Regions from separate parts of the Sinomonas sp. RB5 genome, predicted to be linked through region 2. Evidence: predicted binding sites of a transcription regulator. Region 2 holds the regulator's gene; the other holds the start of a gene.
The links. Region 2 encodes Rex, which represses fermentation and respiration genes when NADH is low (regulators of the CRP and FNR family bind a similar motif). Its sites were predicted from a motif close to CTTGTGAANNNNTTCACAAG; they were not measured.
Positions count from the first base shown of each region.

Region 1: a site for Rex is predicted at 2,472-2,491, ahead of ACVWWH_RS10080 (glyceraldehyde-3-phosphate dehydrogenase). Genes of this name have one in related genera too.

Region 1 covers NZ_JBSSGJ010000007.1:99,089-106,529, forward strand. The annotation lists gene def (peptide deformylase) at 1-474, shown strand, start outside; gene ACVWWH_RS10075 (hypothetical protein) at 562-762, opposite strand; gene ACVWWH_RS10080 (glyceraldehyde-3-phosphate dehydrogenase) at 814-2,373, opposite strand; RNA gene rnpB (RNase P RNA component class A) at 2,521-2,919, opposite strand; gene ACVWWH_RS10090 (YaaA family protein) at 2,993-3,757, shown strand; gene ACVWWH_RS10095 (zinc ribbon domain-containing protein) at 3,774-4,508, opposite strand; gene ACVWWH_RS10100 (Nif3-like dinuclear metal center hexameric protein) at 4,570-5,487, opposite strand; gene msrA (peptide-methionine (S)-S-oxide reductase MsrA) at 5,569-6,093, shown strand; gene cysK (cysteine synthase A) at 6,180-7,115, shown strand; gene epsC (serine O-acetyltransferase EpsC) at 7,159-7,441, shown strand, end outside.
Region 2 covers NZ_JBSSGJ010000001.1:152,804-160,244, reverse strand. The annotation lists gene ACVWWH_RS00765 (SDR family oxidoreductase) at 1-697, opposite strand, end outside; gene ACVWWH_RS00760 (NADPH-dependent F420 reductase) at 899-1,543, shown strand; gene ACVWWH_RS00755 (hypothetical protein) at 1,683-1,859, shown strand; gene ACVWWH_RS00750 (hypothetical protein) at 2,029-2,901, shown strand; gene ACVWWH_RS00745 (hypothetical protein) at 2,906-3,592, shown strand; gene ACVWWH_RS00740 (redox-sensing transcriptional repressor Rex) at 3,671-4,423, opposite strand; gene ACVWWH_RS00735 (glutaredoxin family protein) at 4,564-4,818, opposite strand; gene ACVWWH_RS00730 (HAD family hydrolase) at 4,873-5,682, shown strand; gene ACVWWH_RS00725 (30S ribosomal protein bS22) at 5,808-5,906, opposite strand; gene ACVWWH_RS00720 (helix-turn-helix domain-containing protein) at 6,027-6,230, opposite strand; gene ACVWWH_RS00715 (3-deoxy-7-phosphoheptulonate synthase) at 6,241-7,386, opposite strand.

The sequences.
Region 1 (7,441 bases), on a different contig from region 2:
GTGGGCCTGGCCGCCCCGCAGATCGGCGTCGGGCTGCGGGTCTTCGTGTACAAGTTCAACAATGACGACGGCGTGCCGCCCCGTGGCGTCGTCGTCAACCCGCGCCTGACCCTCTCCAAGGTCCCCGGCGCGGCGCCGGACCCCGAGGAGGACGAGGAAGGCTGCCTCTCCTTCCCGGGCGAGGGCTACCCGCTGCAGCGCGCAGAGTGGGTCAAGGTCGAGGGGTTCGACGGCGACGGACGCCCGCTCGAGTTCGTGGCGACGGGCTGGTTCGGCCGGGTCATGCAGCACGAGTACGACCACCTCGACGGCAAGCTCTACGTGGACCGCCTGATCGACCGCTACGCGAAGAAGGCCCGGCGGGCGGCGCGCAAGCACGGGTGGGGCGTCCCCGGCCTGACGTGGATGCCCGGGGTGGACCCGGACCCGTTCGGCCATGACGACCACGACCACGACGTGCACGAGCACATCTGAGGCACGGCCCCGCGGGGCCGACCAGGACGCGCGAAGGGCGCCGCACCGGATGGTGCGGCGCCCTTCGCGCATCGTGTCGGGACGGACCTACTGCTCGCGGATGACCCGCTGGAGATCCTCGTCCGCCGCCCGCTGGAGCTCCTCCAGCTGGGCGACGCGCTCGGGACTCACGTCCCCGCGCGCGAGGGCCGCCTTCGCGTGGTCCACGAGCAGCTTTGCCTGCTTGGCGTTGGCCTTGGCGACGTCGAGCGCGTGCTCGAGCGTGCTCTCATGCTCTGTTGCTTCCATAGGTGCATCTTGCCCCTGGGCCGTCGCCGAATCCAGCTTCCCCGCCGATTGCTACCGAGATGTCGCCAGGGTGTACTCGTCGGCGGCGGTCTGCACGGGGAACGACGGCGCGTGGTCGCCGGCCATGTCCTCGAGGACACGCACCACCTGCGAGCTGTAGCCGAACTCGTTGTCGTACCAGACGTACAGCACGAGGTTCTTGCCGGTCGAGATGGTCGCGAGGCCGTCGACGATCCCGGCGCGGCGCGAGCCGACGAAGTCGCTCGAGACGACCTCGGGCGAGTCGATGTAGTCGATCTGCTTGCGCAGGTCCGAGTGCAGCGACATCTCGCGCAGGTACGCGTTGACCTCGTCCTTGGTGGTCTCGTTGTCCAGGCTGAGGTTCAGCACGGCCATCGACACATCCGGGGTGGGGACGCGGATCGCGTTGCCGGTGAGCTTGCCGGCCAGCTCGGGCAGGGCCTTGGCCACGGCCTTGGCCGCGCCGGTCTCGGTCAGGACCATGTTGAGCCCGGCGGCGCGGCCGCGGCGGTCGCCCTTGTGGAAGTTGTCGATCAGGTTCTGGTCGTTCGTGAAGGAGTGCACGGTCTCGACGTGGCCGTGGACCACCCCGTACTTGTCGTTGATGGCCTTCAGGACCGGCGTGATCGCGTTGGTCGTGCACGAGGCAGCCGTGACGATCCTGTCGGCGGCCGAGATCGAGGTGTGGTTGATCCCGTGCACGATGTTCGGCAGGTCGCCCTTGCCCGGGGCGGTCAGGAGCACGCGGGCCACGCCCTTGCTCTGAAGGTGCTGGGCCAGGCCCTCCGCGTCGCGCCACTTGCCGGTGTTGTCGACGACGATGGCGTCCTCGATGCCGTACTGCGTGTAGTCGACGGTGGCCGGGCTGTCCGAGTAGATGACCCGGATGAGCGTGCCGTTGGCGAGGATCGTGCTGTTCTCCTCGTCGACCGTGATGGTGCCCTCGAAGGCGCCGTGCACGGAGTCGCGGCGCAGGAGGCTCGCGCGCTTGATGAGGTCCTTCTCGGAGCCCTTGCGGACCACGATGGCGCGCAGCCGCAGGCCAGCGCCGCCGCCGGCGTGCTCGATGAGGATCCGCGCGACGAGGCGGCCGATCCGGCCGAAGCCGTAGAGCACCACGTCGGTGCCCTTGCGCGGGTCGGCGCCGTGCTTGCCCACGACCTCGGCGAGCTCGGCGCGCAGGAAGTCCTCGAGGGAGAGGGTCTGCCCCTCGGCCCGGAACGCCTCGTTCAGGCGCGCGATGTCGATCGAGGCGGCCCCGAGCTCAAGCGTGTCGAGGGCCTTGAGGATCGGGAGGGTCTCCTCGAGGGCGAGCTCCTCGCTGTCGATCTGGCGGGCCCAGCGGTGGGCCTTGAGCAGTCCGACCACGGACTGGTTGATGAGGCTGCGGCCGTGGACCGAGGTGACCACGTTGTTCTGGCGGTAGAGCCGGCCGATGACCGGGATCATCTCCTCCGCGGCGGCCTCGCGTCCGATCCACGTGCCGAGTGCGGTTTCCGTCGTTGTGCTCACACAGGTGCCTTTCTCTGCTTTTCGCACGCCGTCGTGCGTATACCCGCCGTGGGTGTCCAGGGGTTGGTCAGCGGGCATGAAAAGAGCCGGTCCTGCGATCGCAGAGCCCGGCCCGTGGAGAACTTCTACGTTCTCTTCCAGTGTACTGAGGCTGCCGCACGGCCGCCGCCCCAGGCCCTGTGAACCTACTCACAGCGCCCGCTGGGGGCATGCGGTAGGGGTGTGAGGACAGGCCGGCCTGTGAGCCGGGTTCTGTCTCCGCGCCGGGTTGCCCCGGCGCGGGAGGCGACCATCCATCTAGGACCGCCGTTGCCGGCGGCCTCGAGCGGCCTACCCGGGCGCTCGGGCGGGCAGCCCTCGATCGCGCCCTGTCTGGCCTTGCTCCGGGTGGGGTTTACCGAGCCTCCCCGGTCGCCCGGGGAGCTGGTGGTCTCTTACACCGCCGTTTCACCCTTACCGCGGACGCGGCGCCAGGCGCCCGTCCGCGGCGGTCTGTTCTCTGTGGCACTGGCCTGCGGGTTTCCCCGAGTGGGCGTTACCCACCACCCTGCCCTGCGGAGCCCGGACTTTCCTCGCGGCGCCCTGGCTTACGCCAGACCGCCCCGCGGTCGCCCGGCCGACCTGTCCTCTCGTTCCCAGTCTATAGGGCCGCGCTCGGCCTTCAGGTGTCCGGCCGGCCGCCGGGTACGATGCCGTGGTGCTGATCCTGCTTCCGCCCTCTGAGGGCAAGACGCCCGCGCCCTCCGGTCCCGCCGTCGACCTCGGTTCGCTGAGCTTCCCGCAGCTCGAGGTGGCCCGGAAGGAGGCACTGGAGGCCCTCGCCGAGGTGAGCGGGCGCGAGGACGCCCTCGAGGTGCTCGGCGTCGGGCCGTCGCTGGCGCACGACGTCGAGCGGAACCGGCGGCTCGCGACGGAGCCGGCGGCTCCGGCCCACGCCGTCTACTCGGGGGTGCTGTACGAGGCCCTCGGCTACGCGGGCCTGACCCCGGCGCAGCGCCGCAGGGCCGACGACTGGGTCGTCGTGGTCTCGGCGCTGTGGGGCGCGGTGGGGTTCGCGGACAGGGTTCCGGCGTACCGGCTCTCGATGTCGGCGGCCCTGCCCGGGCTCGGGCGGCTCGCCTCGTACTGGAAGCCGCTCCTCGCCGAGGCACTGGCGGAGCGCGCAGCCGGGGAGCTCGTCGTCGACTGCCGGTCGAGCACGTATGCCGCTGCCTACGCTCCCCCGCCGGCCGCGACCGTCACCGTCGACGTGTTCAGGGAGCGGAACGGGAAGCGCAGCGTCGTGAGCCACTTCGCCAAGCACCACCGAGGCGACCTGGTCAGGCACCTGCTCACGCGTCGCGGCAAGGCGCCTGCCACGCCGGAGGCCCTGCTCGCCGCCGCGGCAGAGAAGTGGGAGGCGGAGCTCATCCCTGGCACGGTGCGCCGCCCGCACTCCCTCGCGCTCGTGCTCAGGGACTGAGGGCAGGGACGCCCGCTCAGCCCCACTCGGCCGAGCGGACCAGGATGCACCCGGAGTCCGGGCAGAAGACCACATCGTCCTCGGCGGCGCCCCGGATCGCTGCCAGGTCCCCGGGGCTCAGCGCCATGCCGGAGCCCTCGGACGTTCCGTGGAAGAGTCGCGCAGCGCCCACTCCCCGCTTGGCCAGCGTCTTCTCGTAGATCCCCACGAGGCCCGGCTCGATGCCACGGGCATACTCGGCCCGCTCCTCGGCCACCGTGGCCCGCTCGGCGGCGATCGATGCGAGCTGCGCATCGAGCTCCGCGCGGAGATCCTCGCTCGCGCCGCGCGCGTCCCCGAGCGCCTCGGCCGCGGACCCCTGGGCCGCCCGCAGGCCGTCGAGCCGCTCGAGGACCTCGAGCTCGGCGTCCTCAAGGTCGCTCTGGCGCGCACGCAGCCCCGCGATGTCCTTCTGGAGGGCCTCGAGGTCCTTCGACAGGCCCCCCGCGTAGAGGCGATCCTCGTCCCGCGCGATCCGGGTGGAGGCCTCGGAGACCTTCGACTCGATCCCGGCAAGCTCCGCCTCGGCCTCCGCCACCGCCCGGTCGGCCTCGCCCGCCGCCGCCGAGGCCTGCTCGAGGGCGGCCTTCGCCGGGGCGAGCCGGGGGTCCGTCTCGAGGCTCCGGCGGCGCACCTCGAGCGAGCGCAGCCGGGCGTCCAGGGCCTGCAGCCCGAGGAGCTTGAGCTGTTCGGCGGCCGGGGCCTTGGGCATCGTTCCTCCTTAGGGGCCGCTGCCCTGGGTGGCTGGGCGGAGGCGGCCGGTGGCTGCGACTCTATCCCTCGCCCGGGGTGAGGATGAAGTCCCAGGGATCGGTGTTGATCGTCGAGACCCTGATGTCGAGGCTATGGCCCTGGTCGGTGAGCACGTTGTCGAGCGCGGAGGCGGCGGCGGGGAGCCAGAGCCACTCGCTCGCGAAGTGGCTCACGTCGATGAGGTAGGGGCGCCCGTCCGCGGACGCCTCGCGCGCCTCCGAGGCGGGGTGGTGCCGCAGGTCCGCGGTGATGTAGACGTCCGCCTCGGCCGCGCGGACGGCGTCGAACAGGCTGTCACCCGCGCCACCGCACACGGCCACGCGGCGGACGAGCCCGTCGCGGTCGCCGGAGACGCGGACGCCGCCGGCCACCGCCGGCAGGATGCCGAAGAGCCGCCCGGCGAGGTCTCCGAGGCTCGTGATCTCGCCGAGGTCGCCCACGCGCCCGATCCCCTCTTCGGGCAGGCCGGCGGCGGCCTTCGTCAGCGGCGCGACGTCGTCGAGCCCCAGCGCGTCGGCGAGCACATCGGAGACGCCGCCGACGGCGGAGTCCCCGTTCGTGTGGACGCTCACGAGGGCGGTGCCCGACTCGATGAGGCGGTGCACGGCGCGACCCTTGGGGGTGTTCGCGGCGACGCTCGTGACCCCCCGCAGCAGCAGCGGGTGGTGGGCCACGATCAGGTCCGCCTCCCATGCCGCGGCCTCCTCGATGACCTCAAGGACCGGGTCGACGCAGAACAGGATCCTGCGCACGGGCTGGGACGGCCGTCCCGTCACCAGGCCGACGGCATCCCAGCCCTCGGCGAGGGACTCGGGCCACAGCTCCTCGACGGCCAGGAGCACGTCGGCGAGCGTCACGCCCTCTGCGGCGCCGGGGGTGCCCTCCGGGGCTCCCTCCTCTCCGGGCTCGGCGCGGGGGCCGGTGGACGCGTCCTCCAGCGGGGCGGGGCCGTTCTGCTCTGTCACGAGGCGAGGTCCTCTCTCGGGAATCTTCCGCGGGCTGCGGACATTGTAGGCAGCATGAAGACTTTCATTCTGGGCGGCGGCTGCTTCTGGTGCCTCGACGCGGTCTACCAGAAGACCCGCGGCGTCTCCTCGGTGGTCTCGGGCTACACCGGCGGCCACTTCCCTGACCCTGACTACTACAGCGTGTGCTCCGGGATGACGGGGCACGCCGAGGTCGTCGCAGTCACCTTCGACGAGGAGGTCATTCCCCAGGAGACCGTCCTGGACATGTTCTTCGCCCTGCACGATCCGACCACGCCCAACCGGCAGGGCTACGACGTCGGCACCCAGTACCGCTCGTCCATGTTCTACCTGACGGACGAGGAGAAGGAGCTGTTCGAGCGGGCGATCGAGCGCAACCAGTCGCTCTGGAACACCCCGATCGTGACCGAGGTGAGCCGGGCTGGCACCTTCTACCCTGCAGAAGACTTCCATCAGGACTACTACGCGAAGAACCCGGACGCGGGCTACTGCAGCGTGATCATCAACCCCAAGCTCGCCAAGGCCAGAAAATATTACTCTCAGTGGCTGATTTCCTAGCCGCCCTCCGGCGCGCTGGCTAGGCTGAAGCCGCAGCCGGCCCCTACGGTCAGACTGTCACGCCTACTGCAGAAAGCTAAGGACTCATGGCACGCATCTACGACGACGTCACGCAGCTGGTCGGCAACACCCCGCTGGTCCGGCTCAACCGGCTCACGGAAGGCCTGGAGGCCCAGGTCGCGGTCAAGCTCGAGTTCTACAATCCCGCCAACAGCGTCAAGGACCGCATCGGCGTGGCCATCATCGATGCTGCCGAGAAGGCGGGCGCGCTCAAGCCGGGCGGGACGATCGTGGAGGGCACCTCCGGCAACACGGGCATCGCTCTGGCCATGGTGGGCGCCGCCCGCGGCTACAAGGTGATCCTGACGATGCCCGAGACGATGTCGACCGAGCGCCGCGTGCTGCTGCGCGCGTACGGCGCCGAGATCGTCCTCACCCCCGGCTCGGACGGCATGCGTGGCGCCGTGGAGAAGGCCCAGGAGATCGTGGCCAACACCGAGAACTCGATCTGGGCCCAGCAGTTCGCGAACCCGGCCAACCCTGAGGTCCACCGGGCCACGACGGCCGAAGAGGTCTGGAACGACACCGACGGCGGCGTCGACATCTTCGTCAGCGGGATCGGCACCGGCGGCACCATCACCGGTGTCGGCCAGGTCCTGAAGGAGCGCAAGCCGGGCGTGCAGGTCGTGGCCGTCGAGCCGAAGGACTCCCCCATCCTCAACGGCGGCCCCGCCGGCCCCCACAAGATCCAGGGCCTCGGCGCGAACTTCGTGCCCGAGATCCTCGACACGAATGTGTACGATGAGGTGCTCGACGCGACCCTCGAGGACTCCGTCGCAGTCGCGCGGGACCTCGCCGCCCAGGAGGGCATCCTCGGCGGCATCTCCTCCGGCGCCATCGTCTGGGGCGCCCTCGAGCTGGCCAAGCGTCCCGAGAACAAGGGCAAGCTGATCGTCGCCATCGTGTGCGACTTCGGCGAGCGCTACATCTCCACTGTCCTCTACGACGACATCCGCGGCTAGGGGCACGGGCTCCGGCTCGGCGGAAGGAAACCTGTTGTCTCTGATCAAACGCACGGTGGCGCGGCTGAGGGAAGACCTCGAAGCCGCGGCCGCGCACGACCCGGCTGCCCGCGGCAACGTCGAGAACTTCCTCGCGTACTCCGGGCTGCATGCCATCTGGATCCACCGCCTCACCCATGCCATGTGGCAGCGCGAGGAACTCCGTCTCCCGGCCCGGCTGATCTCGCAGGCCGGCCGCTTCCTCACCGGCATCGAGATCCATCCCGGTGCGACGATCGGGCGCAGGTTCTTCATCGACCACGGGATGGGCGTGGTGATCGGGGAGA
Region 2 (7,441 bases):
CGCCGCCGAGCCACGCCAGCGCACGGGCCACGACCATCGGCTCGGCGATGCCGTTCAGGGGCATCGGCACCCTCTCCAGCAGCGCGCGGCGCTGCTCCGCCGTCGAGATCATCGCGGCGGTCATGGGTGTGGCGATGATCCCCGGAGCCACGGCGTTGAGGGGTATCCCCGCCCCCGCCCAGTCCGCCGATGCCGCCCGGCGGCGGACCCAACGCGAGAGCGCGAGCTTCGTCGAGGAGTAGATCAGGCCGGTGGTCTCGGCGGCCTTGGCGAGAACCTCTGCGCGGGCCAGCGCCGCCGGCTCGTCCTCGGCCGTGAGCAGCGAGACCAGTTCCGCATCGCTCGGCAGGAGCGCCGCCATCGAGGAGACCAGCACGGCCCTGGGCGACGGCGAGCCGGACAGCAGGGGGCGGAGTCCCTCGAGCGTGGCGAGGGCTCCGAAGAAGTTCACAGCAACAGTGGCCGGCGTGGGGGCTGCAAGCCCCGCAATGGCGTACACGGAGTCGACCCGGCCGCCGCTGAGGTGGCGCACGCCCTCGACCATGGCGTCACGGCCGCCGGCTCCCGAGAGGTCGGCGACCACCTCGGCGTCACGGACGTCGACGCCGATGACGTTCTCGCCCCGCTGTCCGAGCAGCTCACGGGTGGACCTGCCGATGCCCGACGCCGACCCCGTCACCACTGCTGTCCGAGGCATGATCCGCTCCTTCTGGCGCGAGGATCCCCGTGTCCCACTCTCGGGCCCTCCGCGGGGGGCGGGCCAGAGTCGAAGGGCCTGACGGCGCCCCTGCTGCGGCGCCGGACCTGCGAGCGCCGTGCGAGTGGCCTTAGGCCCTACCTGCTGCGCGGGCGCAGACCTACCCTCGGTGCCATCAGGCCAGCGATCGAGGAGGCAGACGTGAGCGCTGAGGTCACGATCATCGGCAGCGGACGGATGGCACGGGGGCTGGCGCAGATGGCTCTGCGCGCCGGCCGCGCAGTCCAGATCCTGGGCCGGGATGGCAGCCAGACCCGCGACCTCGTCGAGTCCCTGGGGGCGGGCGCCAGCGGCGGAATCATCGGCGCCCCCGTCGAGGGGGGCCTCGTGGTCCTGGCCGTCCCGTACAGGGAAGTCGCGAACGTGGTGCGCGAGCTCGGAGACGGGGTGGACGGGCGCGTCGTCGTGGATATCGCGAACCCCGTGGACGTCTCGACCTTCGACCGGCTGCTCACGCCGGCGGGAACGTCGTCGGCCGAGGAGGTCGCCGTGATGGTCCGGGGCCGGGCCGAGGTGGTCAAGGCCTTCAACACGGTCTTCGCCTCGACCTTGGAGTCTGGCTCGGTGGGAGGCCAGCATCTGGATGTCTTCATTGCGGGCGATTCCGAAACGGCCAAGGAGAAGGTGAGCGCCCTGGTCGCCAAGTCCGGGATGCGGCCGATCGATGCGGGGCCCCTGCGCCGATCGCGTGAGCTGGAGGCCTTCATGCTCCTCGTCTTCGGCCTCCAGGTGAGCCCGGCCCATGAGAACTTCAATTGGGACACCTCCCTGAGGATCTTCCCCTAGGCGGTCGCGGGTAGGTCGGCCCGCGCGGGACGATCTGCGCGGCGGACGGTTGAGACTCGCGACGGTGGGTAGCTGACGTGGGTACCCCGGAATGAGGAACCCCGGGGGGTTCGCTGACGCAGATGAAGGGAACCCGACCATGGCACACGAGCCGCTCGAACTGGCCTTTGCCTTCTTCGAAGCGTCCCAGAGGGAGGGCACCAGCTCCGCCGAAATCGCAGGATGCCTCGAACAGGCCCGCACTACGGCACTGTTGAGCATCGCAGAAAGCCTTGCCGTCATCGCGGCGGCAACGGTGGACGAACCGGCCCACTGACCGCCGGCCCGACGCGGGCCGGAGGCGCAGTGCGTCCGCCGCGCGCGGCACGCCCTCACTGGCGACAGGAGGGGTGCCGGGCCGGTGCCCTCTGGCGATACAGTGGGGTCAACGCGGCGGGGGCGCGTGGACGCTCCCCCGTCGGGCCACCTTCAACGATTGGACCCGCATGAGCACGCCCCCTGTCCCCCCGAACGGCGCCGAGCAGCACCACGGGGATCAGAAGCCCGGGCCCGAGCAGGCCGGGCCAGGACAGGCGGGGCCCGGCGACCACGGAGGCCCGGCCGCCAGGCCCGCCCCCCGGTACGGGCAGTACGCCCCCGGGTTCGGGGAGGGGCAGCAGCCCCCCGCCTACGGACAGCAGCAGCCGCCCGCCTACGGACAGCAGCAGCCTCCGGCCTACGGACAGCAGCCCGGCTACGGCCAGCAGCAGCCCCCGGCGTACGGGCAGCAGCCCGGCTACGGCCAGCAGGGCGGCTACGGCCAGCCGTGGCAGCAGCCCGCCGCCCCCGGGTACGGCGCCCCGGGCTTCGGCGTGCCGAGCCCCGAGGCCCAGCGCACGGCGGTCCGCCGGGCGTCCCTGCTGATCTTCATCACGGCGGCCGCCGAGGTCGTCATCGGCTTCTTCGCCACGTTCGTCACACTGAACACGCCCACGTCCGCGCTCCGGAACCTCTTCGACGACGCCGGCGGCGCGTCGTCGGGCATCACCTTCGAGCAGTTCCGCCAGATCATCAGCACCTTCGTGTGGCTCGCCATGGCAGGGGTCGTGGTCAACGCCGCCGTGCTCGTGCTCTGCGGGGTGTTCCTGATGCGGGGCCGGCGCTGGGCGCGGATCCTCGGGACCGTCTTCCTCTGCCTCACCCTCGGCGCGTTCCTCGCGGGCGGGGTCTTCTCCCTCATCACCATCGGCCTCGCGGTCGCCTCGGTCGTTCTCCTGTTCCGGCCTGCGGTGACGGCCTTCCTCGCCGCCCAGAACCAGTTCGCCAACCCCTACACCACCCCGAAGGGACCCACCTTCGGCAACCCCTACGGACAGTGACGCCATGAGCCAGCAGCCCACGCCGCCCCCGTACCAGTCCGGCCCCCCGGCGTACCAGCCGGGGCCCCCTCCGCACGGAGCGCCGGACTACGGCCCTCCCCCGCCGCAGGGCTCGTACCAGGGTCCTTGGCCGAGCCAGCTGCCCAGCGGATCCTTCCCCGGGATGCCCGCCGTCGGCATCGCCCGCCCGCTGACCATCACGCTCGCGGTCTGGTTCCTCATCGCGAGCTCCGTCGCACCGCTCGCGGGGATCCCGGCGATCGTCGACTGGATGGGCACCTACATGCACACCGCCCTCATGCAGTCCACCACGCGGGCCAACCGGGCCAGCGCGGTCGCCTTCGCCAGCCAGTTCACGGCCATCATGACCCCCGTGCTGTGGATCTCCGCGCTCATCGGCGTCGCGGTCACCGTGCTGCTCGCGCTCGGGATCCGGGCCGGCATGAACTGGGTGCGCATCCTGCTGACCGTGTTCGCGGGCCTCTCGCTCCTCGGCTACGTGGTCAACTTCGCCATCGCCACGGCGCTCCCGACCGCGCGCACCTTCCCCCTGCCGGCCTTCGTGTACGTGCTCGGGTTCCTCTCCGCGGCCCTGTACATCGCCGCGGCGGTGCTCACGTGGCTGCGCCCCTCGAGCCAGTACATCGCCGCGCGCCGTGCGGCCAAGCTCGGCGGCGGCTACCTGCGCTGAGCACGCGGCGCCCCGGCGTGCCGGCGCCCCCGCTTCCTGACGCCCCGCGGGAGTCGGCGCACGACGCCGGCCCCCACCTCAGGCGGGCTGCCCGCCCGGGTGGGGGGCGGCGTCGTACCTCGGGTCGGGGTCCGAAGAGGCCCCCGTCTCCCCTCCGGCCTCCCCGCGCTGGGCGTGGTAGGCGAGGATCTGGAGCTCGGTGGCCATGTCCACCTTCCGCAGCGTCACTCCGGGCGGCACCTGGAGGATCGTCGGCGCGAAGCTGAGGATGCTGCGGACGCCCGCCGCGACGACGCGGTCGCACACGGCCTGGGCCACGGACGCCGGGAGGGCGAGGACCGCCATGTTCGCGCGGGTGCGCTGGAAGACGGCCTCGAGGTTGGCCGCGTCGGAGATCCGGAGCCAGCCGATCTCGTTGCCGATGATCTGCGGGTCCGTGTCGAGCAGCGCGACGACGTCGAAGCCGCGGGTGCCGAAGCCGCCGTAGCGGGCCAGGGCACGGCCGAGGTTGCCGGCGCCCACGATCGCGACCCGCCAGTCGCGCGTCAGGCCGAGCGCCACGGAGAGGTGCTGGCGGAGGTTCTCGACCTCGTACCCCACGCCGCGCGTGCCGTAGGAGCCGAGCTGGGAGAGGTCCTTGCGCAGCGTCGCGGAGCTGACGCCGGACGCCTCGGCGAGTGCGTCCGAGGAGACCCGGTCCACGCCGTCCGCCAGGAAGGAGTTCAGCGCGCGCAGATAGACGGTCAGGCGGGAGACGACCGCGGGCGGAAGCTGCTTCCCGTCGGGCGCGGGCGCGGCGCCTCGGCTCCCCGACTGGGACCGTCCTGCCACTGCCACCTCATTCCCTCGCGGGCCTTGCGCCTGTCGCGCGATACGCTCGGTCGCCGCCGTCTGGGCGGCCCCATTCACTCTAGGACCGGGGCGGGGCGGCCGCCAAAAGGGCTGCGGGGCGCCGGGCCGGGCGCTGGGACTCAGTCCTGGCGGGCCGCCTCGACGGTCCGGCGCAGGCGGGCCTCGTTGATCCGCCAGAAGTCGCGCTGGACCCCGTCGACGAGCACCACGGGCACCTCCTCGGCGAAGCGGTCGTGCAGGGCCGGGTCGTCATCGATGCTGCGCTCCTCCCAGCCGAGGCCGGCGTCCGACGCCACCCGTCCGACCACGTCCCGCGCCGCCTCGCAGAGGTGGCACTGGCTCTTCGTCACGAGGACGATCTCGGGGATGCGCATGCCTCCACGGTAGCGCGCGACCGTGGCGGAGCCGTGAATCGCTAGACTCGGACCATGCCCGCAGAGAAGAAGGCGCTGGATCCAGTGCGCCCCGCGCCCCTCGGGCGCCCGGGCGAGGCAGCCTTCTTCGACGTGGACAACACCCTCATGAAGGGGGCCAGCCTCTTCCACGTGGCGCGCAAGATGTACGAACGCGGCGCCTTCACCCTCCGCGACGCTGCCGGCTTCGCCTGGAAGCACGTGGCGTTCCTGTTCCGCGGCGAGAGCCTCGAGGACGTCCGCTCGATCGAGGCCTCGGCCCTCGCGCTCGGAGCCGGGATCCTCGCGGTAGACGTCGAGACGATCGGCCACGAGGTCTACGACGAATTCATCGAGTCACGCATCTGGCCCGGCACCAAGGCCCTCGCCGAGCAGCACCTGCGCGTGGGCCGGCGGGTGTGGCTCGTGACGGCCACGCCGATCGAGGTCGCCTCCGTCATCGCCGACCGCCTGGGGCTCACCGGCGCGCTCGGGACGGTGGGCGAGATCGAGGACGGCGCCTACACCGGCCGGCTCGTGGGCGAGATCCTGCACGGGAAGGCCAAGGCGACCGCCGCCGCAGAGCTCGCCGAGCGGGAGGGCCTCGACCTCGACCGCTGCTGGGCCTACTCGGACTCGCACAATGACATCCCGCTGCTGACCCTCGTGGGGCACCCCGTGGCCATCAATCCCGATGCGCGCCTGCGCGCGCACGCGCATGCGCACAACTGGCCCATCTACGACTTCCGCGCCGGGCGCCGGGCCGCGACGCTCGGGCTCAAGGCCGCCACCGTCGGCGGCGCGTTGTACGGGCTGTGGCGCGGCTACGCCCGCTTCCGCCGGTAGCTGTACCCGGCTGCCCCCTCTCCCGCGAAGTCACCCCGTGGGAAGGAAGGTGCCCGGACGCACGTGAGGCCCGCTCCCACGAAGGGAACGGGCCCCACCCACCATCGCCCCTCAGGGGCGGGCGCCTACTTCTTGTTGCGGCGCTGGTGACGAGTCTTGCGAAGCAGCTTGCGGTGCTTCTTCTTGGCCATGCGCTTGCGGCGCTTCTTGATAACCGAACCCATGAAAAGTTCCTTACCGGTAGTTGGTGCCCCGGGCTGCTGGCCGGGTCGCGCACAGGGGCGCCGTTCAACCAACTGCTGGTGACGTGACGTAAAACGTTCCTGAACAGGATACCGTACGCGTCAGGCCGACTCGGTCCTGCCGTCCACGACCGAGTTCTTCAGGTACTGCTCGACCGCGGCCTCCGGAACCCGGTAGGAGCGGCCGAAGCGCACGGCAGGCATCTCCCCCGAGTGCACCAGACGGTAGACCGTCATCTTCGACACCCGCATCATCTCCGCGACCTCAGCGACTGTGAGGAACCGCGACGAGGAGAAATCAGACATACAAACAACTCTAGTTGCTGGAGTGGCCCTTGGGAACGCGGCGGGCCCGAACGGCTCCCGCGAGCTGATCGAGGACCTGCTCGGTGACGCCCCACTCCATGCACTTGTCGGTCACGCTCTGCCCGTAGACGAGCTGCGCACGGCCGGCAGCGAACTCGGCCACGTCGAGCGGCTGGGCCCCGCCCACGAGGAAGCTCTCGAGCATGACGCCGGCCACCGCACCGGCCGCTTCGCCGCCCGCGGCGAGCTCCGCGCCGATCTCGAGGGCCACCTCGGCCTGGCGGTGGTGGTCCTTGCCGCTGTTGGCATGGCTCGCGTCCACGATGAGGCGCGGGTTGAGTCCCTTGCCCGCCATCCGGGCAGAGGCCGCGGCGACGTGCTCGGCGCCGTAGTTCGGCCCCGCGGATCCCCCGCGGAGGATGAGGTGGGTGTCGGGGTTGCCGGCGGTCTCCACGAGGGCGGCCCGGCCGGCGTCGTCAATCCCGAGGAAGGCCTGCGCGGCGGCCGCGGCCCCGCACGCGTCGACGGCGACCCCGAGCCCGCCGTCGGTGCCGTTCTTGAAGCCGACCGGCATCGAGAGGCCGGAGACGAGCTGGCGGTGGATCTGGCTCTCCGTGGTCCGGGCGCCGATCGCGCCCCAGACGATCGCGTCCGCGGTGTACTGCGGGCTGATGGGCTCAAGGAATTCGGTGGCCGTGGGGAGCCCGAGCGCGAGGACGTCGAGGAGGAAGCGCCGCGCGGTGCGCAGCCCGGCGGGGATGTCGTGGCTCCCGTCCAGGTGGGGGTCGTTGATGAGCCCCTTCCAGCCCACGGTGGTGCGCGGCTTCTCGAAGTACGTCCGCATCACCACGAGCAGGTCCTCGCGGTGTCCGCGGGCGACGCCGGCCAGTCGCCGCGCGTAGTCGAGGCCCGCCTCGGGGTCGTGGATGGAGCAGGGCCCCACGATCACGAGGAGCCTGTCGTCCAGCCCGTCCATGATGGCGCGCACCTCGTCGCGGGCGCGGGCCACGGTCCGGGCGGCGCCGTCCGAGAGGGGCAGCTCGCCGAGGATCTCCTCGGGGGACGGGAGCGCGGTGAACTCGGCGACACGGAGGTTGCCGGTGGAGGAGATGGCCGCGGCGGAGCTGGCGGTCGGGGCGGCGGGCTGGGGGTTCATGGGGTCCTGTCCTTCATCTGCAGGCCCCGCGGGGTCCAGAGCCTGCCGTTGATAT